One region of the Bacillus tuaregi genome, then DNA from elsewhere that is predicted to be linked to it. Evidence: riboswitches for the same ligand, from Rfam matches in the RefSeq annotation. Region 1 holds a riboswitch; each other region holds the start of a gene.
The links. A riboswitch is a leader RNA that binds a small molecule or an ion and turns the genes downstream of it on or off. The one in region 1 is predicted to bind glycine.

Region 1 (10,084 bases):
CGTAATAGACTTCCAGCGGCTTCTCAATCACATCTAAAGGACGTCTGATAATTCCTGTCTTTGCCTCGTCAGGATCATCGAGAACTCCCCTGAATTCTTCTTCTACCAATACTCTTGCAGATTTTTTCACCCAATCAATATCAAGAATATAACCTAAACCGCGGGCAGGAAATTTTGGATCTTCTTTAATGGTGAGGACAACAAAGTCTCCACTGGCCATTGTAACTTTCTCAGTATCCTTGAACGTATAACGATCAAGCATGACCAGGCGGGAGACCCCTTTGTGAGTAATGTTCATATCAGGGGTTATCGGATGAACTTGTGGAAAAAGTTCAATGTCTTTGTTTAATCGTTGTGCATCCAAATTCATTTTTTTTCCTAGGGCAACAGACATATATACAACTCCTTAAAAATAGATTCCATGTCCCTCTATGCTGCTATCAATCAACATGAAACTCTAGTTAGTCATTATTATTTTACAGTACACTAAACTTATCATACGCCGCTACCAAAATCAATATATTGTGTTATAAATATTTTCAACACCACAATATATTGATTTTAGGTCAAAGGTTCTTTATTTTGTCAAACACAAGAAAAAAGAAAAATAAGAGAATAATAGAGTTTTGGTTCAATTTCCGGGTAAATATGATAATTTTCGCCTTTTTTCAGGACTTGCACTTCACTTAAGAAATCAAATCCATAAATACCTATTTTTACCATTTAAGAGGGACTTGCAAAACTGCAGGTCCCTCCTATCTCATAAAGTTCCACTCATCATTTTCATAGCGTTCAGAAGCAATTTTATTCACATAATCTAACTCAGCTGGAGTCAGCTCATAGGGCTCAAGTCGTATATTTAAGCCCTCTTCAAAACCAGCTTTAAATGCCTTCTTCGCCTGTTCAATGGATACTGTTTCAGAACTGATATCGTTGACAGCCACTGCCTTGCTTTTAAAGGCCTTCTGCATCCGTTCCTTCACACGGTCATTAGAATATTTAAACAAATTGAACAGCTTGTCCTCATCCAAGTCAAGCAGGATGGAACCATGTTGGAGAATGACACCTTTTTGTCTTGTTTGTGCACTACCTGCAACTTTTCGACCTTCAACGACAAGCTCATACCAGCTTGGCGCATCAAAGCATACAGCAGATCGAGGATTCTTTAATGTATCACGTTCTTCCGAGGTTTTCGGAACAGCAAAATAAGCCTCCAAGCCAAGCTGATGAAATCCTTTTAGAATCCCTTCCGAAATGACCCGGTAGGCTTCCGTTACCGAACGCGGCATTTTCGGATGTTCTTCCGGCACGATGACACTATAGGTTAACTCATGCTCATGCAGAACGGCCCTGCCGCCAGTTGGGCGCCGCACAAAGCCAAGCTTTTGCTCTCTTACTGCTTCCATATTTATTTCTTTCTCTACTTTTTGAAAATAGCCGATAGAAAGAGTTGCAGGGCTCCAACCATAAAACCGGATAACCGGAGGAATTTCACCTTTGCTATTCCATTCGAGCAAGGCCTCATCAAGAGCCATGTTAAAGGCTGCTGAACCATTGCCAGAATCAATAAATCTCCATACTTCCTCCATCTTTCGCGCCACCATTCTATCTTTTTTTCAACCTATTTAGTCTAACAAAATTACCATTAAAAACAAAGTGAATTACATGTTAAATTTTTTTGTATTCTCCTTTACTAGGATAATAAAAGAACTATATAATATAATGGTTAGTTCATTCTTTACGGTTCCACACCTCTCACAATGAATTAGCCATTTTCAAACTATTACGGGCAGTTATCTTCCACTTTTTCATATACCTACAGTGGATAATACTGCCCGTTAGTATGAGATAAATTGCATAGCTTGAAAGGAGAAAACGACTTTGGATACACTTTATTTCCTGCTCATTCTTATTGCTGCTTCACTCATTTATATTGCTTATAATTGGCTTAAGCAGCGAAAAATACTCAAAACACTAACGGAAGAACAATTCCGTGAAGGATACCGAAAGGCACAGCTGATTGATGTCCGTGAACCAAATGAATTTGAAAATGGTCATATTTTAGGTTCTAGAAATATTCCTCTTTCACAGCTAAAAATGCGCATGAAAGAATTACGTCCTGATAAGCCTGTCTATCTATACTGTCAAAATGGAACAAGAAGTGCCCGTGCTGCCCAATTCCTGTACAAAAAGGGCTATAAAGACCTTTCCCATTTACAGGGTGGCTTTAAAAAATGGACAGGCAGAATTAAAACAAAGTAATACCTAACAAAACAAAAGGCTGACTCGTAATCATAGAGTCAGCCTTTTCTTTATTATTCTTCTTTTTTATAGCGTAGGACAGGCTTACGTGCAGCTAGCGTTTCATCTAATCTGCTGACAACCGTTGTATGTGGAGCTTCCTGAACGATTTCAGGATTGGTTTCAGCCTCTTTCGCAATCTGAATCATCGCCTCAATAAAGCTGTCTAATGTTTCTTTTGATTCCGTTTCTGTTGGCTCAATCATCATACATTCCTCAACATTGAGTGGGAAATAAATTGTCGGCGGATGATAGCCGAAATCTAAGAGACGTTTAGCAATATCAAGCGTTCGGACACCCAGCTTTTTCTGACGCCTACCACTTAAGACAAACTCATGCTTACAATGTCTATCGTATGGTAAATCATAGTATGGAGCTAATCTCCTCATCATATAATTGGCATTCAAAACAGCATTTTCGGTTACCGCCTTCAAGCCATCAGGGCCCATTGAACGAATATAGGTGTAAGCACGAACATTAATCCCAAAATTACCATAATAAGGCTTCACACGACCTATTGATTGTGGTCGATCATAATCAAGCAAATAATGGTCCGCAGCCCTTGTGACGACCGGCTTTGGTAAAAATGGAATCAGCTCGGCCTTCACTCCAACTGGACCTGAACCCGGACCGCCACCGCCATGCGGTCCCGTAAAGGTCTTATGAAGATTTAAATGAACAACATCAAATCCCATATCACCCGGACGCGCTTTAGATAAAACGGCATTTAAATTTGCGCCATCATAATAAAGCTTTCCTCCGGCATCGTGGACAATTTTCGCCATTTCAAGAATATTTTCCTCAAATAATCCGAGCGTATTTGGATTTGTCAGCATCAATGCTGCTGTATCCTTCCCAACCACTCTTCTTAAATCAGCTAAATCAACAAGACCCTTTTCATTTGATTTAACGGTTACAGTTTCAAAGCCTGCCACCCCTGCGGAGGCTGGATTCGTTCCGTGGGCAGAATCAGGAACGATTACTTTCACTCTTCCATAATCACCGTTCGCCTCATGAAAGGCACGAATCATCATGAGACCCGTCCACTCACCATGAGCTCCGGCTGCAGATTGTAGTGTTACTGCATCCATCCCCGTAATCTCAACGAGATGCTCTTGTAGATCATACATTAATTCCAGTGCTCCTTGTACGGTAGATTCATCCTGCAATGGGTGAACGTGGGCAAAGCCATCCATACGAGCAACTGCTTCATTTATTTTTGGATTATATTTCATTGTACAAGAGCCAAGCGGGTAGAATCCTGAATCAAGTCCATGATTTCTTTTTGATAATGCCGTATAATGGCGCATAATATCGAGTTCGGAAACCTCAGGAAGCTCTGGCTCAAGCTCACGCATATATTCAGCCGGTATCAAGTTTTCTAGATCAACTTCTGGAACATCGACTTCAGGAAGACTATAACCGATTCGTTCAGGTGTACTGCTTTCAAATATTAATGGTTGATTTTGTTTATTCATGATAATCCCCCAATTCTGCCACAAAAATATCAATTTCTTCCTTTGTTCTTAATTCCGTAACAGCAATCAGCATATGATTAGACAGCTCTGGGTAATCACGACCTAGATCATAGCCGCCAATGATGTTTTTATTGACCAGCTGTTGATTCACTTCCTTAACAGGCTTTGTGAGCTTCACAACAAATTCATTAAAAATCGGCCCTTCAAACACAATATTGGCTCCTGCTTCCTTCAGCTTATTTTTAGCATAATTCGCTTTTTGAATATTGGCTACAGCCATTTCCCGAAGACCCTTTTTCCCAAATGCAGTCATCGCAACCGACGATGCTAATGCATTAAGTGCCTGATTAGAGCAGATATTCGATGTTGCCTTCTCGCGGCGAATATGCTGCTCACGTGCCTGTAATGTCAAGACAAAGCCTCTACGACCTTCTTCATCCACTGTTTGCCCAACCAATCGGCCTGGAATTTTTCGCATCAGCTTATTCGTAACGGCAAAATAGCCGCAGTGCGGTCCACCGTAAGCCCCCGGAATACCAAACACCTGTGTATCGCCTACAACAATGTCTGCTCCAAAATGTCCGGGTGGAGTAAGAACACCTAAGGATAGAGGATTGCTCGAAACAACAAATAGTGATTTATCCTTATGTGCCAGTTCCTCTATTTTTTTCAATGGTTCAATTCCGCCAAAGAAGTTAGGGTATTGAACCATCACGGCCGCTACCTCTTCACTAAGCAGTTCTTCAAGTGCAGATATATCGGTTAAACCATTATTAGCTGGAATTTCAACTACCTCAAGCCTCTGTCCTTTTGCATAGGTGTTTAATACCGCTCTAGCTTCTGGATGTACTGTGCTGGACACCAATAATCTATTTCTACGGGTATGTCCAGAAGCCAGCATCGCAGCTTCTGCTAATGCAGTCCCCCCATCGTACATAGATGAGTTTGCTACATCCATTCCGGTTAGCTCACAAATCATTGTTTGGAATTCAAAGATAGCCTGCAGTTCACCTTGAGAAATTTCTGGCTGGTAGGGTGTATAGGCTGTATAAAATTCTGAACGAGAGATAACATGGTCAACGATTACAGGAATATAATGATCATAAACCCCGGCACCCAGGAACGATGTATTTCTACGCAAGTCTGCATTTTTAGCTGATAGTTGCGACAGTTCCTTTAAAAGTGCTGATTCAGACTTTGCCTTTTTCAGCTGATATTCTCCTTTAAAACGGACCTGTTCAGGAATATCGCTAAACAATTCATCAACAGAAGCTGCTCCAATCGCTTCCAACATTGCTTTTTGATCCTTTTCTGTCATCGGTAAATAACGATGCTTCATCATTCTCTCCCCCTGTTTTTTACTGCACTCTTTTATAGAAAGGTGTTTTGACAATCTTCGCTTTTAAGCGTTTACCACGAATTTCTACAAATACTTCGTTCCCAAGAACAGCCTGCTCCGTCTGTAATAACGCGAGACCAATATTTCTCTTTAATGTAGGAGATTGCGTACCGGTAGTTATGAAACCGATTTCCTTTTCATCAACAAAAACACGATAACCATGGCGAGGTATCCCACGATCAATCATTTCAATACCTACAATTCGTCTTGGTAGACCGGAATCCTTTTGCTTCTTCAGGGCGGATTTCCCAATAAATTCTGCTTCTTTATCCAGTTTCACAGCAAAGCCAATTCCGGCTTCAAGCGGAGTAATGTCCTGGGAAAGCTCTTGACCATATAAGGCAAGCTTCGCTTCAAACCGTAATGTATCACGGGCACCCAAACCAATAGGACGGATGCCATATTCACTGCCAGCTATTAAGATTGCTCGCCATAAATCCTCAGCATCCTCAGGCTTACAATAGATTTCAAAGCCGTCTTCACCAGTATAGCCTGTTCGTGAAAGCGTAGCCTGCTTCCCAGCAACCACTACTTGATTTTGAATTCCAAACGGGCGAACCTCAGTTAATTTAACATCAGGTACTAATGGTTCAAGAATCTTTTCTGCCAGCGGTCCTTGTAGTGCTAATTGGGCCATGTGCTGTGAAATATTTTCAAGCACCACACCCTCATCTAGATGCTCTAAAAGCCATTTGTAATCCTTTTCAGTATTTGCCGCATTTACAACAAGTAAATAATCGTCCTCTGCAAGCTTATAAACAAGTAAATCATCCACTGTCCCACCATTGTCATAGCACATGGCATTATATTGAGCAGTACCATTCTTGATTTTGCTGATGTCATTCGTCATCATTTTTTGCAGGTACGACAGACTTCCAGGACCTCTAACGGTTATTTCCCCCATATGAGAAACATCAAATAACCCAGCCTTTGTTCTTACGGCTTCATGCTCCTCCTTTATACTAGAAAACTGAACTGGGAGCTCCCATCCACCAAAATCAATAGTTTTCGCCCCATATTCCTTATAAACACGGTAAAGAGGTGTTCGTTTTAATTCAGTCATGATTTTTACTCCTTCCTCTGAAATACTGTTTACGATCCACTGCTTATCCATAGCTTTTTAAATATTAAGATTTTTAACCCTAACGAAAATCTGCATAAAAACCCTTATTTCATAACCTGAACCAAAAAAGGACAGAAACCACCCTATAGATCATAAGGTGGTCTCTGTCCTGGAACCTGAAAGTTTACCTAATAAAGGCTTTCCTCGTGGGCGGCTTATCAAAAGCACTCTCCAGAGATGCGTCAAATAAGAGTTCTTTTGCCTGAGAGATTCACAAATCCATGTTTGCTCCTTCGGCGCTACTTACAGTAGTCTCTCCCCTTATCATCATCCGCATTTATAAAATTAAATTACTTGGTCATACTATCCATAATTAAACATTATTTCACTGTAGTAAGTTTCTAAACTTTCAATTATATACATAGACTACCATGTCGGATTGATTTCAGCAATACCATTTTGAGGAGTGTTAACAATGACGGTGCAAATAGAGTTTGATCATTCATGGCAAGATGAATTTATGACGAGAATGGATCATGACGGACCATGGGGTAATTGGGACTTATATAAATTAGCTGTTGAGGTGGAAAAGCATACTGTCATTCCAGATTTTGAAGGACTGCTTGCACCAAAGCATTTATCCCATTTAACACCACTTCCACACCAACTTGAGGTCGCAAAGCAGGTCGTTGAAAACATGAATGGTAAAGCCATCCTAGCTGATGAAGTCGGTCTTGGGAAAACTATTGAAGCCGGTCTTATATTAAAAGAATACATGATTAGAGGTTTAGTTAAAAAAGTCCTTATTTTAGTTCCGGCCTCCTTAGTTTCACAATGGGCCATGGAATTAAATAGTAAATTTTATATTCCTGCTGTTGCCCAGCGGAAAAGTTATGTTTGGGAGCAATGTGATGTCGTGATTTCATCAATTGATACAGCCAAACGCTCTCCGCATAGAGAAATTATTTACGAGCAGGATTATGACCTTATCATCATTGATGAAGCCCATAAATTGAAGAATAATAAAACAAAAAACTATGAGTTCGTGCAGAACTTAAAAAAGAAGTTCTGTCTGCTATTAACAGCCACTCCGATTCAAAATCGAATCAGTGAAATATTTAACCTTGTTTCCTTATTAAAACCAGGCCATCTAGGCAATGAGTCGGATTTTTATGACAAATATAAAAAGGATTCCCGTTCATTAGATGATGATGAACATTTAAAAGAACTAGTCAATAAAGTTATGATTCGAAATCGCCGCGCAGATACTGGCATCGAATGGACAAAGCGAATTGTCGAAACAATCCCAATTGAATTCTCTCCACAGGAAAGGGAACTATACGAAACTATATGTTTATTAGGCGGAAAAAGTGACACAGTAAATAAAAGTCAGTTTTCAGTCATGACTTTGCAAAGAGAGGCCTGCAGTAGCAGAGAAGCAGTCTATTTCACCTTGAAAAACATGCTGCAAAAGGAGGAAAATTCCTCCCCATTATTACAGGAGCAAATCCAGTACCTGATTAATAAGGTGGAAGCAGTACAATCCAATGCGAAAGCGGAAAAAGCATTGGAGCTCATCAAAGAGATTAATGATAAAGTTATTATTTTTACCGAATATCGGGCAACACAGCTCTATTTACAATGGATTCTTAAGCAACACGGTATAACCTCCGTTCCGTTCAGAGGCGGTTTTAAACGAGGCAAGAAGGATTGGATGAGAGAATTATTCAAAAACAACGCTCAAGTTCTGATTGCAACCGAAGCCGGCGGAGAAGGAATAAACCTGCAGTTTTGTCACCATATTATCAATTTTGATTTGCCATGGAATCCGATGCGACTTGAACAGCGTATAGGTAGAATTCATCGTCTTGGTCAAGAAAAAGATGTTAAAATCTATAACTTTGCGATAAAGGACACGGTTGAAGATCATGTGTTAAAGCTGTTATATGAAAAAATTCACCTTTTCGAAAAGGTCATTGGCGAGCTCGACGATATCCTAACGAAATTAGAATTCGGAAACGTCGAAGAGCATCTCATCGATATTTTCAACTATTCCGCATCAGAGGGTGAAATGAAGATTAAAATGGATAACCTCACCTCAATGATTCAATTTGCCCAAGAAATGAAAGGTGGAGACAGGCATGCAGCAACAGGAAATTCATGAATTTCTCGAACGATATTTCCTTGCAAACGATTGTGAAATCAAGGAAAACAAGGCAGGCTATATGACCGTTCAATTAACGGTTGACCTGGACAAAGAGCTAATGAACCGCCCTTTCTACTGGCATTATCTTGAAAAAACCGGAGGAATGCCAAACCCAATGTGTCTAACTTTCATAACAGACCCAAAGCGGGCATCTGACAGTGTAAAAGGGGAGACCATTCATTTTGGCTCGCCACGACTCCACCAAATTTTTCAATCAACCAAGAAATTAGCAGGCTTTATTCGCCTCTATGAAAATGGTCCAACAACTGCCGGACAACAAACGCCATTAAAGCCGTGGATTTGTTTAAATGTGAAGGTGTCCTATCAGTGTGATCGAAAAAGGGATGTATTCCAGTCTATTGGTCTTCAGCTTATTAACGGACAAATAGTTGAAGACTTTCATCATCAGCTTCTGGAGCTTCCATTAACACCAAAAATTCCAGACTATTCTTTTACACTTTCTCCCCTGATTATGCCGAAAAGCGGTTTAAAACGGATTGAGAATTATTTAATCACTAAAATAGAAGCTGAAAATCATTCATGGGCAGACGATGCAAGAATACGTTGGCAGAAGGATTTACATTTATTAGAGCATTTCTATAAGGATATCGACGAAAAAGAAGATAGCTATGCAATTGAAAAGCTTGCGCTTAAGGATCAATATGAACCCAATATTCACATTTCCATTATTAATGGCGGGATATTTTACCTCCGCAGTTAAGTTCACAAACACAAACAACGAGAAGCAGACTATTCTGCTTCTCGTAATTTCTGTTCTTTTCTCTCTCTTAATTTCAACATCAGTACATATGGAATGATTCCAAACCATCTGTACATAAAGGTTGCTCTACGGTCTTTCTTTTCCTGTCGGAGCTTGCGGCGCTCATCCTTTGGTTGATCAATATATTGCACAACGGTTTGCGTCACGTATTTTACATAATCATTCGTCTTCATTGATATACACCTCTTACACAGCGTGAAGCATTTCTATCTATGTGTAAGTATATCCGGAACAATCATTTTTCAAACGATAACAAAGTATTCTTTCCCACACCTGCTTAATTTCTTTCCACCCATTTAATCATTTTCTTTAATTCAAAATCATAATAGGCATAGCCAGTGAACTCACGATGTTCAATACCTGTCTTAAGATTGATTCTTATTTCCCATAACTGATCCGTTAAATCCAGTAGTACATAGGAAACCTGTCCATCATAAAAATTAATTGTACCCGTGTTGTTTGTCTTTCCGTGCTCTGATAAGGTTTTTTCAATTATTTTCATTGCATTTACGATGTAATAATCTTGTTTTTGAATGTATTCCGTTTCAATCAGCATCCTTTTTTCTGTGAGGTATTGTTCCGTATAGATCATTAAGACAGTTGAAAACAATATCAGGATACATAACGTCAACGGATACGTAAAACCATGCTGATTACGGACCATATAAACCATCCTCATCTACAATTGCTCGAATTATCACAGACTCCATTTGTTTGAATTGATCCTCTACTGATATCCTCACCCCCTTTTTCACCTTATCAAACACTACTTTATTCATATTCTGCAGCATAACTTCATGTCCTTTTAGATCCACTCTTCTACGAATATCCGTTCCGTAACTTTCATACATAATGC
Region 2 (10,084 bases), 2.9 Mb from region 1:
GGCCCATTTGAGCTCCGCCGTAAGAGGGCGTTTTATTTCCGTAAGATGGGTAAGACCTGAAATACCCAAACTGATTATAGTTTTGTTGGCTCATTTAATTCCCTCCTAGTACTCTAATCGCAGGCGGTGAAACCTGCGTATCATAATAAAGAAATGCTTATAGAATGCAGACCATGTAAGGAACTGGTTCCTCTGAATGACCTGCAAGCGTATTAAGTAATGTCATGCTGTGTATAAATGAAACTCACTAACTGATAGATATGGGAGGAGAGGGATAAATATGACAAAATTGTAAGACTACCTAAAAATAGTTAGTCCCTTTGACCAGAGGATGGATAGAGGCTAATGAAAAGCTTGGAAATAGGACCGACAGTCGCTGAGTGGAGGTGGAAGCTGGAAAAATACAAAAAAGCCTCCGAGCGTAATCGGAGACTTCTAGTATGTAAGCATATCTGCTTGATTTTTTTATACCTGTAAAAAGGTTTCGATTTTTTCGTCTGCCAGATGGTTACCAACAAAGAAGGAGCCAAATTCACCATAACGTGCACTTACTTCATCGAAGCGCATTTCATAGACAAGCTTCTTAAATTGTAGAACATCATCTGAGAATAATGTAACGCCCCACTCGTAATCGTCAAAGCCGACAGAGCCGGTAATAATTTGCTTTACTAGACCTGCATATTGGCGTCCAATCATGCCATGGCTTCTCATCAGGTTCATACGATCCTCCATCGGAAGCATGTACCAGTTATCATTGCCTTGACGGCGCTTATCCATTGGATAGAAGCAAATATGCTTTGATTTAGGTAGAATTGGATACAAACGCGCACGAATCTGCGGATTTTGATAGGGGTCTTCTTCAGAAGACAGATAATTACTTAATTCAACAACAGATACATAGGAATGAGCAGGAATTGTAAATTCAGCTAGCTTTGTTTTATTGAATTCGTTTTCAATTTCATTAAGCTCTTCCATTGTTGGACGCAAAATCATCATCATGAAATCAGCCTTTTGTCCAACGATAGAGTAAATCACATGACTGCCTTGTTCTTCTTTTTCAGTACGGTTCCACTTGTCTACAAGACCTTGAAACTCCTGAATGGCTGCGTCCCTTTCTTCGCTAGGAACCATTTTCCAGGTTGTCCAATCCATTGTACGGAAATCATGTAAACAATACCATCCATCGAGTGTTTTTGCTGCTTGGCTCATCGATTACCACTCCTTGTTCATACTAACACTTTTCATACACTACTATATCATAGTTTCTCCATATCCTCATGGATGAAACACGAAAAAATCAGAATCATCATTTTTTGGGATAATAATTGATTATATGTAAATAGTAGTAAAGGGACAATTTTACCAATACGAGCAATTATTTAGAAATATTCCAAAAATAGAACATTTATTAGGAAAGTAGCGATTCCTTGAATTTTTGGCTTGGAAGAGTATGCTAATATAGGGAAATATTAAAGGAGGGTAACTCATGAGTGATTTATTCGAAGGTTTAAAACAAAAACTAACAGGTCAAAACCTGAAGATTGTTTTTCCAGAGGGATCAGATGAAAGAATTCTAGCAGCTGCCGGACGTTTGGCAGAGGATAAGGTATTAACACCGATTCTTGTTGGAAATATCGAGCAGATTGAAGCAAAGGCAAAGGAATTAAATGTTTCTTTAGAATCAGTGGAAATCTATGACCCAGGCAGCTATGCTGCATTTGATGAGCTTGTAGCATCCTTTGTCGAGCGCCGTAAAGGAAAGGCGACAGAGGAAGATGCTCGTAAGATTCTTTTAGATGAAAACTACTTTGGCACGATGCTTGTACATACTAATAAAGCAGACGGACTTGTGAGCGGTGCTGCGCATTCAACGGCTGACACGGTTCGCCCAGCGCTTCAGATTATTAAAACTAAGGAAGGCGTCAGCAAGACCTCTGGTGTGTTCATCATGGTTCGTGACGATGAAAGATATGTCTTTGCGGATTGTGCGATTAATATTGCGCCTGACAGCAATGATTTAGCGGAAATTGCGATTGAAAGTGCGAAGACAGCGGAAATGTTTGATATCGAGCCGCGTGTGGCAATGCTAAGCTTCTCGACAAAGGGCTCTGCAAAGTCTCCGGAAACGGAAAAGGTTTCAAATGCTGTGGAAGAGGCGAAGAAGCGTGCTCCAGAATTAGTCCTTGACGGTGAGTTCCAATTTGACGCGGCGTTTGTACCGTCTGTGGCAAAAAGCAAGGCACCAGGCTCTGTTCTTCAAGGGGATGCGAATGTGTTTGTTTTCCCAAGTCTTGAAGCAGGCAACATCGGCTACAAAATTGCTCAGCGCTTAGGTAACTTTGAAGCAGTAGGTCCGATTCTACAAGGACTTAACCGCCCGGTAAACGATCTTTCCCGCGGATGTAACGAAGAGGACGTTTATAAGCTAGCGTTAATTACAGCTGCGCAGGCGTTGAAAAAATAAGGCTGTGTGTTAAAGTGCATCACCTGTGGGTGGTGTGCTTTTTTATTATTAAAGGAAAAGTAGACGGTTGATAGTGCCCATTGGGAGGAAGAAGGAGGTCTGACGGGCACAAAGAACCACCTGCTTTTTTTCTTCATCCTTTTACATGCTATAATGAAGAAATGAAAGCTACAGCAAGGAGATTGAACATGAAAGATACAAAGGATTTATTAGTTCAGGAGCGGTGGAGAGTGATTGACCAGTCTGTCTCCGGTCTTTATATAAGTGCCCTGCAGTCCTTCGGAATGGATGATACACTTTGTACCTCTGTTGGTGCGGGGACAGCTCCGGCATCGGCGCGGGCATGGGTCCACCAACGGACGGTTGTACTAGGAATACAGGATACCAAGCTTCCTTTTTTAAAGGAGGGCATCGATTTTTTACAAGAGCAAGACTATGAAGTCATTGTCCGCAATTCCGGCGGTTTGGCGGTTGTGCTCGATGAAGGAGTCCTCAATCTGACGCTAGTTTTTCCGGAAAAAGAAAAGGGAATTGATATTAATCGCGGCTATGAGGCGATGTGGCAGCTGGTGAAGGATATGTTTGCCGATTTTAACCAAGAGATTGAAGCCAGAGAAATTATAGGCTCCTATTGTCCTGGCAGCTATGATCTTAGCATGGGCGGACAGAAATTCGCTGGAATTTCACAGCGCAGAATCAGAAAAGGCGTAGCTGTGCAAATCTATCTTTGCGTCAATGGCAGCGGCAGTGAACGGGCTGAGCTGGTAAAACATTTTTATGAGCTTAGTAAAAAAGAAGAGGAAACGAAGCAGGTGTATCCGGAAATTATTCCTGAGGTCATGGCGTCGTTGTCAGAGCTGCTTCAGGTTAATTTAACCGTTCAGGACGTGATGCTGCGCTTTTTACAGGTGCTGCAGGCTAAGTCAGAGCAGCTTTTTACTGCATCACTGTCACCGGAAGAGGTACCGCTGTTCGAAGGCTATAATGAAAGGGTCATAGAGCGAAATCAAAGGGTGCTGGGCGAGTAAGGAAGAGGCGTCCGCTAACCGAGTGACTTGGTTGCTAAACTACTAAAAAAGGTCAACAAAAAAAGCCGTTACCATAACGGCTTTTCACACAACTACATTATTCTGCTACCTTTTCAAGGTTTCCGTTCCGGTCCATCTTAAAGGTGGTTGCCGGACGTTCCTCTTCATCAAACAAGGCCAGCTTACGAGCTCTATTCATAATTTTCATTAACGTCTCGTAATCTTCCTGAATCGTTTCAGTATTTTCTTCCATTTCATTAATCTTGGACTCGAGCTCTTTATTGGTTCTTCTTAGCTCGGCGATTTCACGTTTTAATCTTTCATTCTCACTTTTTAATATCTCAACCTGAAAGCCTGAGTTTTTCATATTTTGCAGGTAAGCGACAATTGTATCAAGATTAATGCTGCCCGCAGGCATGTCCAGTGAAGCTTGAATAGAGTCTGGTTGAATGCTAGCTGTCATTTCTTCACTCATTTCCATTGTCATATTTTCATTAAATACTTCAGGCTCGGCTTGTGAGGTCAAGGTCTGCATCTCTTCTATACTTGGCTGTGGCGGTGAGTATAATAGTTTTTTCTTGCCACCTTGATCTTTCCCCAGAATCCGTTGTCGTTGCTTGCGCTGCTTTTTCGCCAGCTGTAAGGCCTTTTCATAGTTATGGCGAACAACCGCATTCCAGCGGAAGCCGCAGGCAGCAGAGGTTCTATTAAGCTTATCGCCTACCTCTTCAAACGCATTTAATTGTGTACTTCCTTCTCTTACATGTCTTAAGACAGTCTCAGCAAGCAGCAAGTCATTTTCTTCTGTCCATGCATCTTGACGAACTTTCATTTCTTCAGCTCCCTATCATATTTTTGTATTTTTATAAAGCGTTATTTTCATCATGTCCAATCTTTTCAAACTTTATACAAGATGATTAAAAGGATAGTAGACTTATGAAAAAACGAATGCATTTTTGCTGTGAATCACATACTAATGAAGACAGATGTGGTTTTATGAAAGGGGCTGGCAAGGAGATAGCGAGGTAGAGTTATGTTTTCCTTCTATCTTTAAAGATATTATTTATATACTTGTTTTAGTAGTTTTCCCTTAAGCGGGGCAACGCCTATAGGATTGGCTTGCAATACAGAAAAAGAAGCGTTAAAATACCTCATAGTGTAAACGTACTAGTATAGCTTAGAAGGAATGAAAATGTGAGAAACAGGCTGTTTTCATATTTCTTATAGATGTTAGTCGAATTGTTAGAAGGGGATGTATTCATTATGGCAAATGAATTCCGTGTCTGTGATGATTGCCAGGCAGTGAATTTAAAAACGTTACTACCAATGCTGAAAAAAATTGACCCGGATGCAGAAGTGCAAATCGGCTGCCAGTCCTATTGCGGACCAGGCCGAAAGAAAACCTTTGCCTTCGTTAATAACCGGCCATTAGCCGCTTTATCGGAAGAAGAGTTAGAAGAAAAAATTAGAAAGAAGCTAAAGCTATAGAATCTTCTCGGGAATTGTCCCCGAGGGGGTTTTTTTGTTTTTGCTTCTGGGTTTTGGAGAACTCTAGCGATAAATGTCTATATAATGGACTAGTTTGTGATAAATCTAACAAATGTTATGAAAGTTTAACAATCAATCCATGGTATTGAATTATGAAAATTCTATAATTAAACTGTACACAAAATAGGAAAGGGAGGTAATTACATGAAAGGCATTTCAAAAAGTCTTCTTCTTATTCCTTTAGCGGGACTGTTATTATTGTCCGGATGTTCCAATGACTCCGCTACTTCGACAAAGGAGACAGATGAGAGTAATGAATCAGTACAAACCTCTTCCGAACTTGATTTAAACAAATGGTTTACCGAAAATGAAAATCTTTGGAGAACTGTTAATAACGGCTCGTGGTCGAACGATCCAAAGGATGCTCCAAGTGATGAGGACCTGGAGAAAATTTTTGATATTGCTATGAAGGGGCAAACAGCTGTCAACTGGAATGAATATTTCTATATTGCTGTTCGTGACCCAAAAGAACAGGCAACCATTATCGGTGATTATTGGGGTGAAGGCTGTACAACCGACGGAACCGTTACGGTCTTAATTCTAGCGGACCAAATTGCAGACCAAGCCGACCATAAAGATCAATATAAAGATTATTACATGCAAACGTCGTTTGCCCTCTTTGATACCGGGTATTCAAACGGATTGTTAAGCATGGGGGCATGGAGCTTAGGCTATCAAACGCATTACTTTGGTACATTGGATGGATCAGCAGTCGCTCCAAAGGGTGAAAGTACGTATGCATATGGCGTCCCTAAATACGATGTAAGCAAATTCCTTGAAGGTAAGAACTATAAGCGCGGCTGGGGATTCCCTGAAGAGAAAACTGAATTTGATGTAGAAGGAAATGCGGTTCTTGTTGGAGCTGTAGTTATCGGTAAAGCAGACCCATCTATTGATGTAGAGACATCTGCCACCCAGCATGGCCGACCAGACAACTGGGCAATCTGGGATCCACAGGAATAACCAATTTATAAATCAATTTTATAGTTTTTTAAAAAGGAACTTACAACTAGTGAGTTCCTTTTTAATTATAGAAAACTTAATTGGGTTCTGGAGGAAGCAATAGAACCGTCCCTCTGATTCCGAACATAAATATTTTTTATAATTATAATGTTCGTGTTAGTTGTTGGTGGATGTTATGGCGTTGTAAGCGTTATCCATAAGAAAATTAGGTTAAAGTCTTAGTTTTAAACACTTGATATGTTTTTTGAAATGAATTATAATTCAAACATTATATTAGTAAATTTTCTGACTTTTATTAAAAGACGAATAAAGCTGCATGTTTGGAAAGCATATTCATTTTTCTAGACATTCTAGAAGTTTAAAGCTTGAATTAATCCAATAATATTGTTAAAATTTAAAATTATTACACAATGGTTCGACAAAATTTTAAAAGTTTTTCAACAAATATCAACATATGAGAGAGAATATTTGCTGGCGAAGAGGGTTATGGTTCACTCTATAACCGGAGCCGCTTCTGGAGAGATTGCATGGTGCAGCGCCGAAGGGTTCACGATCTCAGGCAAAAGGACAGAAGAGTAACAAGTCCTTATTTGTTATTCTTACTTTTTGCGAGGAGATTGGAGAAGTCCAATCTTCTTTTTTCATAGTCATCTTGTCACGATTCAAAAGTAAGATTCATAGTTAACTAACCTTTTTTATAAAACAACCAAAAAGACCAAAGGGGAGAAAAGAAACAAATGTTCACAATTAAAACATTAAATGCAATTGCTGAAGTCGGATTAGAAACCTTCAAAAACAATGAAAACTACAAGATCGATAACGATGCGGCGAATCCGGATGCCATCGTTCTACGAAGCTTTAACATGCACAATATGGAGCTGGATGCTAACGTAAAGGCTGTTGCGCGTGCCGGAGCCGGCGTTAATAATATTCCAGTGAATGAATATACGGAAAAAGGAATTGTTGTATTCAACACACCTGGTGCGAATGCAAATGCCGTAAAAGAATTAGTCTTAACAACATTAATGGCGTCTTCTCGAAATTTATTTGCCGGTATCCAATGGACAAAAGGCCTAGAAGGTAAAGGCGAAGAGGTTCCTAAGCTTGTCGAAGCAGGAAAGAAGCAGTTTGTCGGTAAAGAAATTAAAGGAAAAACACTTGGTATTATCGGTCTTGGTGCGATCGGTGCCCGTGTAGCAAACGATGCGCTTCGTCTTGATATGGATGTCATTGGCTTTGACCCATTCATCTCTGTTGATATCGCTTGGAACCTTTCTCGTAATGTAAAACGGGCGATGAAAATTGAGGAGCTTTATGCGAAAGCTGATTACATTACGGTTCACGTACCATTTACGAAAGATACTGGTGGCATGTTCAATAAAGATTCCTTCGCGCAAATGAAGGATGGCGTTCATATCCTGAACTTCTCTCGCGGTGAGCTAGTGAACGAGGATGATATGGCAGAAGCACTTGTCAGCGGTAAGGTTGGTAAGTACATTACAGACTTCCCGAATGATAAAGTATTAAAAATGACGAACTGTGTCTGCATTCCACACCTTGGTGCCTCAACAACTGAGTCTGAGGAAAACTGTGCCATCATGGCTTCTCATCAAGTAAAGGAATATTTAGAAACAGGAAATATCGTCAACTCTGTTAACTTCCCGAATGCGTCTATTCCTTTTACAGGCAAGCGTCGTGTAACAGCGTTCCATCATAACGTGAAGGGAATGGTTGGACAGCTGACAGCTGTTTTATCAAACTATGACTTAAACATTGCGGACATGGTGAACCGAAGCCGTGGCGATTACGCTTATACCATTATTGATATTGATAATAAATTTAACGGCGACCTTACACCTGCCTTAGAAGAAAATATCGGCAAAATCCCAGGAATCGTAAACGTCCGCATTATCTAATCGAATCGAACGAATAAAGCATTTGCCCTTGGCAGGTGCTTTATTTTTTATGAAAAAAAAGAGTGAAATCCCTCGATTTTAAAAAAGGTTGGATTTTGTTGAATTTTGTAGAGATGTAACGGGGGATTTGAGTATAATAGGAACATGTGAGTGTCCGAAAGAAGACAAAATAGACGAATGAAAAAGTCGGTTCATATATGGTAGCATTTTTACCTTTTACATAATAAATAGACAAGAAAAGAGGGGAGAAAATGGCCTATTCAGAGGAAAAGCTATTGGAGGAAAAGGTGTTCAAGGACCCTGTGCACCGCTATGTGCATGTGCGCGACAGGGTGATATGGGATCTGATTGGGACGAAGGAATTTCAGCGGCTGCGGAGAATTAAACAACTAGGGACAACCTTTTTAACATTCCACGGAGCAGAGCATAGCCGTTTCAACCATTCACTGGGAGTATATGAGATTATCCGCCGGATTGTCGATGACATCTTTGAGGGGCGCTCAGGCTGGAGCCATGACGAGCGGCTGCTTTCCCTTTGTGCTGCGCTGCTGCATGATTTAGGACATGGGCCGTTTTCTCACTCCTTTGAAAAAGTGTTCGAGCTTGACCATGAGTATTTTACCCAGGCCATTATTCTAGGTAATACAGAGGTGAACGCAGTTCTGAAGCGAGTCGGAGAGGATTTTCCGAAAAAGGTTGCTGAGGTGATTGCAAAAACCTATCAAAATAAGCTCGTCATCAGTCTAATTTCCAGCCAAATTGATGCCGATCGGATGGATTATCTGCAGCGGGATGCTTATTTTACAGGGGTCAGCTACGGTCATTTTGATATGGAGCGAATCTTGCGCGTGATGCGTCCCCGTGAAGACCAGGTTGTGATTAAAAAAAGCGGCATGCATGCGGTAGAGGATTATATTATGAGCCGCTATCAAATGTATTGGCAGGTGTATTTCCACCCGGTAACCCGCAGTGCGGAGGTGATCCTGACAAAAATACTCCACAGGGCAAAAGCATTGCATGGGCAGTATTATTCCTTTAAATCGCTGCCTGTCCATTTCTATTCGATTTTTGAAGATGAGGTTACATTGGAGGATTATTTGAAGCTAGATGAGTCGGTCATTCTCTATTATTTTCAAATGTGGCAGGACGAGGATGATCCAATTCTAAGCGATTTATGCCGCAGGTTTATGAATCGGAATCTATTTAAATATGCTGAGTTTGATCCGGCTAAGGAATACAAAAAGCTGGCCGAGCTGTCGATATTGTTTGAGAAGGCGGGAATTGATCCGGAATATTATCTTGTCGTGGATTCGTCCTCCGATTTACCGTACGATTTTTACCGGCCGGGTGAGGAAGAGGAGCGTTTGCCGATTCAATTATTAATGCGAAACGGCGAGATTCGCGAGCTGTCACGAGAGTCGGAAATCGTCGATGCGATTTCGGGTAAAAGAAGAACCGACCATAAGCTCTATTATCCGTTAGATTTCCTTACGGATGATACGACGAATAAGGATATTAAGAGTAAAATTCGCAAGCTGCTGGATATAGAAGACAGTAAATATCCATTGATATAGATTTAGGAGTTGAAAATTGTGCTAAAAGATCATGCTAAGGTCATGCAGGCGATCGCAGCCTCTGGAGAAGTGATTGGGAGGAAGAAGCTGCAAAAGATGATTTATATTTCTAAAAAACTATCCTTTCCGTTCGGAGAAAAATTTCAATTTCACTTTTATGGACCCTACTCAGAGGAGTTAACGGTGCAGGTGGAAGAGCTGTGTAACATGAGATTTCTAGATGAAGTCAAGGAAAAAAAGGGCGGCTATTATCAATATCGCTATACGGTAACTGACAACGGCAGGGAGTTTCTGTCTGAAAACCATGTTGACCTCCCGTATCTGCAGGAATGTCTCACCGATATGAATCATCAAAATGCAAGATTTCTTGAGCTCGTATCTACCGTCTTATACTTTGATAATCTAGCAAAGGAAGAAGTGCAGGAAAAGATTTTTACCTTAAAAAGTAAACAGCGCTATACAACAGAAGAAATTGATAGTGCCTATGAATATATTGCGAAGCTAAAGCAAAAGATAGAGCTTCACTAGACATAAAGTACAGTGCGATTGGGCACTGTATTTTTTTGTTATGTATAAGACCAGAATAAATTG
Region 3 (10,084 bases), 630 kb from region 1:
GCCTGTGAAGCAATGGAAATGGGTGCAGCTGCCGTCATGTGTAATACAGCCGTTGCAACAGCAAGCGATGTGTCCATGATGGCAAGCGCTTTTAACCGAGCAATAAAGGCAGGACGCGAAGCCTATTTAGCCGGTTTAGGAAGAGTGCTCGATTTTAAAGCAGAAGCCTCAAGTCCATTAACAGGATTTTTGGAGGATGAAGGCAAATGAGTAGAAAAAAAGTTGATCATATGCAGTACCAGGAAGGCATGGAGATTATAGAATCTGATTTAATGGACCAGGTGTTAAAAACAGTAGAAAAGTATGATTATAGCCTTTATACAGGACGTGATGTTGAGAGAGTTCTAGCCAAAGACCAGTTATCATTGGAGGACTTTGGAGTGCTTCTCTCCCCTGCTGCATTAGAGTATTTAGAAGAAATGGCTCAAAAGGGAATGGCGGAAACAAAGAAGCATTTCGGGAATAGCGTAACCCTTTTTACACCTTTATATATAGCAAATTATTGTGAGAACGAATGTGTCTATTGTGGGTTTAAAGCGACAAATAAAATTCAACGGGCCGTCCTTAACCCAAATGAAGCAGAGGATGAATTGAGAGCGATTGCCGCTACAGGTTTAGAAGAAATTTTACTCCTTACTGGTGAATCTCGCTACAAATCAGATGTTGAATATATCGGGAAAATCATTAAGCTAGCAGCAAAATATTTTAAAACAGTCGGCATTGAAATCTATCCTTTAAATGTTGATGAATACGCATATATACGTGAATGCGGTGCGGATTTTGTGTCTGTTTATCAGGAAACCTATAACCCTGATAAATATGAACAGGTTCATTTATGGGGATCGAAGCGAATTTTCCCCTACCGTTTTTATGCTCAGGAACGGGCAATATTAGGCGGCATGCGCGGTGTTTCCTTCGGGGCGCTGCTTGGATTAGATGATTTTCGTAAGGATGCCTTTGCCGCTGGTTTGCATGCAAAATTAATCCAACAAAAGTACCCGCATGCTGAAATTGGCTTCTCCGTCCCACGGATACGTCCATATATTAACAATGCGGATAATAATTCAAAGGATGTACACGAAAAGCAGCTTTTACAGGTGATGATGGCTTACCGCTTGTTTATGCCATTTGCCGGTGTTACGATTTCTACTCGCGAAAGAGAAGGGTTTCGTGATCATGTTGCTGGTATGGTGGCAACGAAAATGTCAGCAGGTGTAAATGTCGGTGTCGGCGGCCATGAGGAAGAACAAAAGGGTGATCAGCAGTTTGAGATTTCTGATGAACGAAGTGTTGAAGAAGTCCACGACATGCTTGTCCAAAAAAGTCTGCAGCCGGTCTATTCCGACTACATCAGAGTCTAGGTGGCAATCTTTTATGCTGATTTATGTGACCAATCGGAACCTCTGTAAACAGGACTTTTTAGTACAAGTCAATCAATTAGCTAAAGGGAAGCCGCATGCCATTATGCTTCGAGAGAAAGACTTGGCACTTGATGAATATGAAGCATTAGCATGTCAGGTGAAAGACATATGTGCACATCACAATGTTCCGCTCATCATTAATCAAAACATTTCTGTCGCTGCTAAGCTGGAATTAGACCATATTCAATTATCTATGGAGAATTTGAGGAAATATCAAAGCAAGTTACATCCATTTAGCGTAATAGGAGCCTCTGTTCATTCAGTACAAGAAGCTAAAGAGGCAGTAGCATTAGGGGCTACTTACTTAATTGCTGGACATATTTATTCAACAGATAGTAAAAAGGGAGTTCCTCCAAGAGGACTCTCCTTTCTCAAAGATGTATGTGATACGGTTAGTATCCCGGTATTTGCCATAGGTGGAATCAAAAAAGATCATGTTAAAGACCTTATCGCAACGGGCGCGAAGGGATTTTGTATCATGTCTGAGTCCATGACCTGTCTACATCCGGTTGAATTAGCGCGACAATTTAGAGGTTGACGTAGGGCTATCAATACACTTTGACAGAAAAGACCAAAGAACGTATGGAGTTCCTTGGTCTTTTTACTAAAAAGCTCTTAGTAATCTAATTGCTTTAAGTATAATAAAATTTCATTTTCATTTACCTTTTTAAATTTATACTTTCGGACTTGGCTTTCAATTTTCTTTAGGTCATCATCTTTATTACTGAAAATATCTACTACTTTCAAAATTAATTCTGCCATAACAGCTAGTATACCAGCAGAGCCTAATTCTATACCTAATGTTTCTGTATCCGTAAGCTGTGACTTTGCGATTTCTACCATTTCTTTTTTATATTCGCCCTTAATTAGAATGTATTCTTCCTTATTTTTTAATGCTAATAGTAAATCTTCAGCATTAAAAACTTCAAAGTATGCATTCTCGTCCTCTAATTGTAATAATTCATCGAGAACCGTTCCTTCACTTTTCTCTACTGTTTTAGCCATTGCTTCGATGAGTTTGATCGAATAACCGCTGACACTTTTATGGTTTGCGCTAGAGAACAAATGATAACTAATTCCAGTTTTTTCAAATACATCGTACCGTGTTTTTCCGTTCTTTTGTAAATAAATATCTAATAAGCTCATTTTCAAACATTCCTTCCTTTGAAAATAGAGTTAATGATCCCGATTCACAATATAGTTTAATAGATGCTTCAAAAAGCTGGTGTTACGCGGTACTTCCTGCAAAGCGTCCGAGGCAAGGCAGTAATGCTCCCACATGTTTTTCTTGGCACAATCGACTCCTAGGACAGTGACAAAGGTTGAACGATGATTTTCAACATCCTTCCCAACAGGTTTTCCAATTATCGCCTGGTCACCTTCTGCATCCAGAAGGTCATCCTTGATTTGAAATGCAATGCCTGCATGATAGGCGAATTCTTTCAAGGCTGCTATTTCTGTTTCACTAGCCTTGGCAAGCAGGGCAGGCATAATCAAGGAAGCTTCAAATGCAATACCGGTTTTATAAAAGGACATAATCGTCAGCTCCTCTAATGTCAGTGGACTGCCGATGGAACTTAAGTCCATTGCCTGTCCCTCACACATCTCTTCAACCTTTTGAGCCGAATAGTGTATCAGTGAAAGGACTATTTTTGCATCAAATTGGTCAAGTGAAGCCTGTTCCTCCACCGCCTTCTGTGTCAGAAAAAGACCTGTTAGCTCAGCTGTTGCCATATTATACACTTGATGTAATGTGGGCCGTCCCCTGCGAATTGGCGCATTGTCCTGTGAAGGGAGGTCGTCAAAGATTAAGGAGGATGTATGCATATACTCCAATGATTTTAGAAGCGGCATGATGTCTGACTCCTTTAATCCATATCCCCTAACACCCATCACCCATGTAATAATCGGTCGCAGTCGCTTCCCATCACCTGAAAGACTATAGTTGGCGGCATCCACAATCCCCTCCTTTATAAATGCTGAAATTTGATTTTTAGGTAAAGGCAGATACTTATTGATTTGATGGCGTACGGCTTCAATTGTATCCCTAAATTCCTGCTGCTCCTTTTGTTCTTCTTTGAGAATGGTAATCATGTGATCACGAAGCAGTTTATCAAAGAAATCAACATCATCTGCTTTATCTACCATTTTTTGAATAACACGATTGAATTTCGGAATCCCCGCTGTGAAAATCGTCATGATTTCATGATATTTTTCACTACCCACCCGCGCCTTAAAGCGTTTCAGGCTGTTAATTGCTCTGTCTAGCATTACTTCACAGGTCTTGGAGTCTGAATGATAAACATGATGGATTAAGTGAAAAATGACGGTCCAATATAATTCAAATGGGTTTATCAAATCTCGACGCTTTTCATGATATTTCAAATAATACGTATAGGGAGTAACCGCTCCTGCCTCCAGATCAGCAAACATATCTGTAAAATCATCGGCAAGCTGATTATAGATTCCATAATAAAAGGTCCGGCTGTCAAAGCCCTCATCCTCCGGTGCACTAATGATCGTACGAATAATCAATCGGGCTGAGGCTGCTTTTAAAATGACCGGCAAAAACAGCTCTTTATTACTGTAATGTTGGTTCGATAAATCCTTATTGCGGTCCTCCTCCTGCGAGCGAAAAAATACATAGGCCTGCTCGAAAAAACGAGTTCTCGTTTCCTTACGCTGGTTGACCTTCATATATTCAAAGGCTTCACGCAGCTCCGCGTGAATGAAGCGAATATATGCCGCATTTTCTCCTTCCCACTCACCTAATTCTGGTACTGTTCCTGTTGTCAGGGTGCTCCGTATCAAATCAGAATATCGCCTCCTCTCAGCAGCAGATAAGATATTTGCATCGAGGAGATCATCGATAAAGGGATAAGTTAGACCGTAGCAATAACCCAGCCGTATGGCCCTATCCAAATTACGGGTTCGTTCCTCAGGAGACTCCTGACCGCTCCTCTCCTCCAGCTCTAGCATGATGACCCCAGCGATGATTTTGATTAGCTTTCGCTGGGCTTGCTCTGCATCAAGCCCTTTCGGGATATTTTCAGATACCGTTTTCAGCTTTTGAACCAGCCAGATCATAGCTAATTCGACGCCTTCCTTCTCAGCCATCCGATAAAGACTTGCCATGCTGTATGTATCAGTAGAAGCTTCCTCATCCTTAGTCTCTGTGAGATGTTCTTTTAGATTTTCCACCACATCCCGAATTCTTCTCTTTGTCTCATCTGACTTAAGATCTTTTCCTAAATCTCTCAGGTAAATATAAGATATACTGCGATCCAGGTAATCATCCAGCTTTCCTGTGTAGTCAAGCCACTGAATATAGTGATAATATCCCTGTGAAGTCTCTTTTTTCTTTCGACGCGATAACAGAGATAGAAAGGAACGTTGAATATGCTTCTGCTTCCAGGCTTGTAAATCTTTAGTCAGGACGGGAACATAAGTCTGCTGCACCACTTGCTCAGTTAATGTATAAAAATAACTAGCAGCCTTCTGCTTAGCCAACTTATAACAAGTATCTGTATCTATTAATAGCTCCTTATTCATATGACACATTCCTTCTATAAATAATATACATTCTCCTCATATATTTTTTTGAGATATATGGAACAATTACTTCAGCTCATATCTACTACATATCTTCTCTAATCTCACCCTAACATCCTTCATATTGAGTTAGAAAGTAATAAATTTTTAACTTCATTCAGCAAATGATTTTTGTACCGAAAGCTTGCGACAGGTACAGAAGTCCTCCACTTATTTGATAGAGGTTAATAAAAAAAAGCTCAACTATTCGCGAGCTTCTTTTCACCTTTTAGTTTTTTTGCTAGTTACCTATTTTTTTATTGCGCAATAGTACCTGTTTCTATGTTATTTTCATTTGAGAGATTAGTCATTTTTCTTTTTCTTAATGAATAAACGATAAATAATAGGATAAACCATACTGGCGTCAATAGTAGCGCTAGTCGTGTTGCTTCAGCGAGTAACATAATGACTAAAATAAATACAAAAAGCAAAAGTACCACATAATTGATAAATGGTGTCAACGGTGCCTTGAAACTAGACTTTTCCCGTAAATCTGGACGTGTTCTTTGATATTTTATATGAGAAATTAATATAATGCTCCATACCCAGATAAAACAAATAGCACTAATCGTTGTGACAATACTAAATGCTTGTTCCGGAACTAGCTTACTCAATAAAGCACCAATCGATAGAACAAACGCCGAGGTAAACAATGCGTTGCTTGGTACATGATTTTTATTTAACATTGAAAATTTTGCAGGTCCCTGTTTATGACTGCTTAAATTATAGAGAATTCGGCTCGTTGAAAATAATCCACTGTTACATGCTGAAGCTGCGGATGTTAAGACAACAAAATTTATGATTCCAGCTGCAACTGGAATACCTACTAAACTAAACACCTGTACAAAAGGGCTGCTCGAAGCATTCAATTGTTCCCATGGATTAATACTTAATATAATAATAAGTGCTCCTATATAGAAAAACAGAATTCTCAATGGAATTTTATTGATGGCAGATGGGATATTTTTCTTCGGATCTGACGTTTCAGCAGCGGATACACCAACTAGTTCAACACCAACGAAAGCAAATACAACCATTTGAAATGATAGAAGGAAACCTGAAATCCCATTTGGAAATAGACCGCCAAATTCCCATAAATTTTTAGCTGAAACAGTTCCTGTTTCCGTTTGAAATCCAACGAATAGCAAGATGACTCCGATAAGAATTAATGCAAGAATCGTAATTACCTTAATAATGGCAAACCAAAATTCTAGCTCTCCAAATAGCTTAACAGTTAATAAATTCAGTCCTAATAATAGGATTAAACAGCCTAATGCCGGCATCCATTGCGGAATATCGAACCAATACTGTACATATAACCCTACTGCGATGATATCTGCCATTGCTGTCATAATCCAACAAAACCAATAGGTCCAACCAGTTACATAGCCTGCCCATGGTCCAATATAATCAGCGGCAAAGTCGGTAAATGATTGATACCCTGCATCTGATAAAAGCAGTTCCCCTAATGCCCTCATAACAAAAAACAAGGCAATTCCTACGATTAAATAAGCCAATATGATAGATGGGCCTGCTAATTGTATGGCCCTACCGGAACCTAAAAATAAACCTGTACCAATCGTACCGCCAATGGCAATAAGCTGTACATGTCGATTTTTCAGTCCCCTTTTTAATTCCTGCTTTTCCACGTTACATTCCTCCAACTATTATTCTTGATTAATGGCAACAGTTTTCTCCATGTGAAGATATGAACAAAAGGAAAGCAAAAAAAGAGATTGGTAGCTTCCCAATCTCTTTACACGTCAGAATAACAAATAAAAGTTTATTTATTACTCTTCTGTCCTTTTGCCTGAGATTGTGAACCCTTCGGCGTCGCATATCATTGCGATCTCTCCAGAAGCCGCTCATGCCATAGTACTACCCATAGCAATCATAGCCTGCTTATATATTACATTCGTTATTGTACAATAATTAGAAATTTTATCAGTATATGTGAATTTGTCAATAACATCTGTAGAATTTTTGATTTATTTCACAAAAAACTCATAATATCCTTAAAAATAACATTCATCCGCCAATCAAATATTATTAATATTTGTTTCATAATATAATCTTTTATTCATAAGCTAATTGTATTAAAGTATTACTTACAGATATAACCATTCTTAGTTTTCTAACGTATAGAGGAGCAGCATGATATGATTAAGTCACATTCAACATGGATAAAAAATATTATTTTAGTCCTTTTGGGAAATACGCTTTATGCGTTGGCAGTCACTACCTTTATTCTTCCAAATGGTTTAATTACAGGAGGTACTGCCGGATTAGCACTCGTTTTCTATCATCAATTTGGGGTTCCCGTATCCGCTTTTGTACTCGCTTTTAACATTGCTATGTTTATTGTGGGAGCCATCATACTCGGCAGATCATTTGCGCTTACGACCTTAATCAGCACCTTTTACTTCCCATTTATTCTCGGTATTTTTGAAAATATTACGATGCTGCAGAATATTACGGATGATCGGCTTCTTTCGGCCATCTATACAGGCATCATCATCGGTGTCAGTATTGGAATCGTCATTAAAGCAGGAGCATCAACCGGAGGTATGGATATTCCCCCGCTTGTATTAAACAAAAAGCTTGGAATCTCAGTTTCAGTATCCTTGTATGTATTTGATTCCCTGATACTACTGTCCCAAATGCTTTTCGCGAACAAAGAACAGGTTCTATACGGGATTCTGCTCGTAATGATTTATACAGTCATCCTGGATAAGGTATTGATATTTGGAAAATCACGAATGCAGGTAAAGATTATCAGTGATAAATACGATGAAATCAACCAAAGTATTTTACAGCATTTGGATAGAGGCTCCACATTGATTCATTCCGAAACGGGTTATCGTCATGATAAAAGACTGGTTGTCCTAACCATTGTGTCAAATCGGGAACTCCCTAAGCTTAATAATCTTGTGCTTTCTATTGATCCTCAGGCTTTCATGATTATTAACCAGGTGAACGAAGTGAAAGGTCGCGGCTTTACAATGGAGAAATCATATGAATAACAAACAGAGGTGCCATAATATGGCACCTTTTTTGTCTGTATGATCATAGAATTATTATAATGCAAAAATATCTTCCATAAATTTTCATTTTTATCATATAACTTCCAATTAGTTTCATTTCACCTTAAATTTTTTACAAATTATATGAATATCATTCACTCAAAAGAAAAATATCCATATTTTGATATAATTAAATGTTTCACAATTAATAATATTCATGTTAAACTAGGTGATACATAGAATTCCACCACAGCGGTACAACTGTACACTGTTGGTAGACTCGGCTAATCAACGGAGGGAAAACAAATGAAAAATCTAATACTCAAGTGGAACCAGGTCAGCCTGGTTAAACGAATTCTTGTAGGTTTAGTTGTCGGTATACTCTTAGCCTTAACCATTCCAGAAAATGTAAAATGGGTTTCCGTTTTTGGCTCTTTATTCGTAGGTGCATTAAAGGCAGTTGCACCCATATTAGTTCTATTCTTAGTAATGAACGCGATCTCCGGACATAAAAAAGGTCAGAAAACCAATATGAGATCGATTGTTGGCTTATATGCTATTGGTACATTCCTAGCTGGCTTTGTAGCGGTAGTTGCTAGCTTCCTATTCCCGGTCACATTAAAACTAACTACTGGTGCTGAGGATTTAACACCTCCTGGCGGTATTGTAGAAGTATTACAAACTCTACTATTTAACATTGTTGACAATCCAGTGCATGCTCTCATGAATGCCAATTACATTGGGATTCTGGCTTGGGCTCTGCTTCTTGGTTTTGTCTTAAGGAACGCGGCTGATTCAACTAAAAATATGCTTTCAAATTTTTCTGATGCGATCTCGCAAATTGTGAAATGGGTCATTAACCTTGCCCCAATCGGAATCATGGGTCTTGTGTTTGATGCCATTTCTACAAATGGACTTTCAGCTCTAGTAGACTACGGACAATTACTACTCGTATTACTAGGATGTATGTTTTTTATTGCTTTAGTTGTCAATCCAATTATCGTATTCGCTTATACTCGTAAAAATCCATATCCACTTGTGATTAAAACAATCAGCGAAAGCGGGATGACAGCGTTCTTTACTCGAAGCTCTGCTGCCAACATCCCCGTTAATATGAACTTATGTAAAAAGCTAGATTTGGATGAGGATACTTATTCCGTTTCCATCCCATTAGGCGCAACGATTAATATGGCTGGTGCTGCAGTGACAATTGCCGTATTAACCCTTGCAGCAGCTCATACACTAGGTATTGAGGTTGATTTTGGAACTGCTCTCATTCTTTCGGTCCTATCAGCAGTTTCTGCTGCAGGTGCATCAGGTGTTGCCGGCGGGTCTCTTTTACTTATTCCACTAGCCTGTAGCTTATTTGGAATATCGAATGATATTGCTATGCAGGTTGTTGGAGTCGGCTTCATCATCGGCGTGCTACAGGATTCATGCGAAACGGCTCTGAACTCCTCTTCTGACGTTCTTTTTACAGCTACAGCTGAATATGCAAAAAAACGTAAGGAAGGTCAGGCTTTTACTATTACAACAAAGCAGGTTGGCTAAGCCTATCGCAATATATGACCTCCCTATTGTCACAAAACTACCAAAGGCAACGCTTAATTGCTCGACAAATATCTTTTCCAATTGGGCGGTTGCAGAGGAAATCAAACGTCTTGTGGAGCTTCAAACCGTCATTGAAATAGAACCAGAATACACTTTTCATAAAGATGATTGTAAGTTTGATGGAACAACTCCTTTCACCAAAAAATCCTATTTTTATAAAAGAGGAAAAAGTAAAAGTAATTCACAAAAATATCAATGCAAGGAATGTAAAAAATACACCAATGTGTTACCGATTAAAAGAGAATCAACTACCTATCATCAAAAACGAAACGATATACTCCCTCTCTTTTCCAAGTTATTGCTAAATAAAACTTCGGTAAGAAGAACCTGTGATATGTTGGAAATCGGCATGAAAACCTATTACACTAAATTGGAATGGCTCTATCGCTGTTGCTTGGAATTTTTAGATAAAAATGAAACAAAAGGTTTTCAGATTAA

Region 2: linked by a shared signal. The riboswitch ahead of BQ5321_RS03500 (phosphoglycerate dehydrogenase) and the one ahead of gcvT (glycine cleavage system aminomethyltransferase GcvT) in region 1 are both predicted to bind glycine.
Region 3: linked by a shared signal. The riboswitch ahead of BQ5321_RS20705 (amino acid permease) and the one ahead of gcvT (glycine cleavage system aminomethyltransferase GcvT) in region 1 are both predicted to bind glycine.

Annotation. Positions count from the first base shown of each region.
Region 1 is NZ_LT629731.1:3,169,293-3,179,376, forward strand. Features, by position in the region: partial or broken gene BQ5321_RS17615 (vitamin B12-dependent ribonucleotide reductase) at 1-394, opposite strand, end outside; gene BQ5321_RS17620 (lipoate--protein ligase family protein) at 756-1,589, opposite strand; gene BQ5321_RS17625 (rhodanese-like domain-containing protein) at 1,882-2,262, shown strand; gene gcvPB (aminomethyl-transferring glycine dehydrogenase subunit GcvPB) at 2,316-3,779, opposite strand; gene gcvPA (aminomethyl-transferring glycine dehydrogenase subunit GcvPA) at 3,772-5,118, opposite strand; gene gcvT (glycine cleavage system aminomethyltransferase GcvT) at 5,138-6,241, opposite strand; glycine riboswitch at 6,482-6,572, opposite strand; gene BQ5321_RS17645 (DEAD/DEAH box helicase) at 6,717-8,405, shown strand; gene BQ5321_RS17650 (YqhG family protein) at 8,383-9,168, shown strand; gene BQ5321_RS17655 (YqzE family protein) at 9,198-9,401, opposite strand; gene comGG (competence type IV pilus minor pilin ComGG) at 9,506-9,892, opposite strand; gene comGF (competence type IV pilus minor pilin ComGF) at 9,882-10,084, opposite strand, start outside.
Region 2 is NZ_LT629731.1:226,842-236,925, forward strand. Features, by position in the region: gene gerQ (spore coat protein GerQ) at 1-94, opposite strand, end outside; gene hemQ (hydrogen peroxide-dependent heme synthase) at 466-1,209, opposite strand; gene pta (phosphate acetyltransferase) at 1,487-2,464, shown strand; gene BQ5321_RS03480 (octanoyl-[GcvH]:protein N-octanoyltransferase) at 2,653-3,492, shown strand; gene BQ5321_RS03485 (RsfA family transcriptional regulator) at 3,590-4,324, opposite strand; gene BQ5321_RS03490 (YuzB family protein) at 4,756-4,980, shown strand; gene BQ5321_RS03495 (nitroreductase family protein) at 5,185-6,003, shown strand; glycine riboswitch at 6,508-6,584, shown strand; gene BQ5321_RS03500 (phosphoglycerate dehydrogenase) at 6,741-7,919, shown strand; gene BQ5321_RS03505 (HD domain-containing protein) at 8,171-9,493, shown strand; gene BQ5321_RS03510 (YwgA family protein) at 9,512-10,021, shown strand.
Region 3 is NZ_LT629731.1:3,798,087-3,808,170, forward strand. Features, by position in the region: gene BQ5321_RS20680 (thiazole synthase) at 1-210, shown strand, start outside; gene thiH (2-iminoacetate synthase ThiH) at 207-1,361, shown strand; gene BQ5321_RS20690 (thiamine phosphate synthase) at 1,375-1,959, shown strand; gene BQ5321_RS24515 (hypothetical protein) at 2,037-2,567, opposite strand; gene BQ5321_RS20700 (polyprenyl synthetase family protein) at 2,598-4,982, opposite strand; gene BQ5321_RS20705 (amino acid permease) at 5,270-6,661, opposite strand; glycine riboswitch at 6,801-6,880, opposite strand; gene BQ5321_RS20710 (YitT family protein) at 7,172-8,035, shown strand; gene sstT (serine/threonine transporter SstT) at 8,342-9,586, shown strand; gene BQ5321_RS20720 (hypothetical protein) at 9,699-10,084, shown strand, end outside.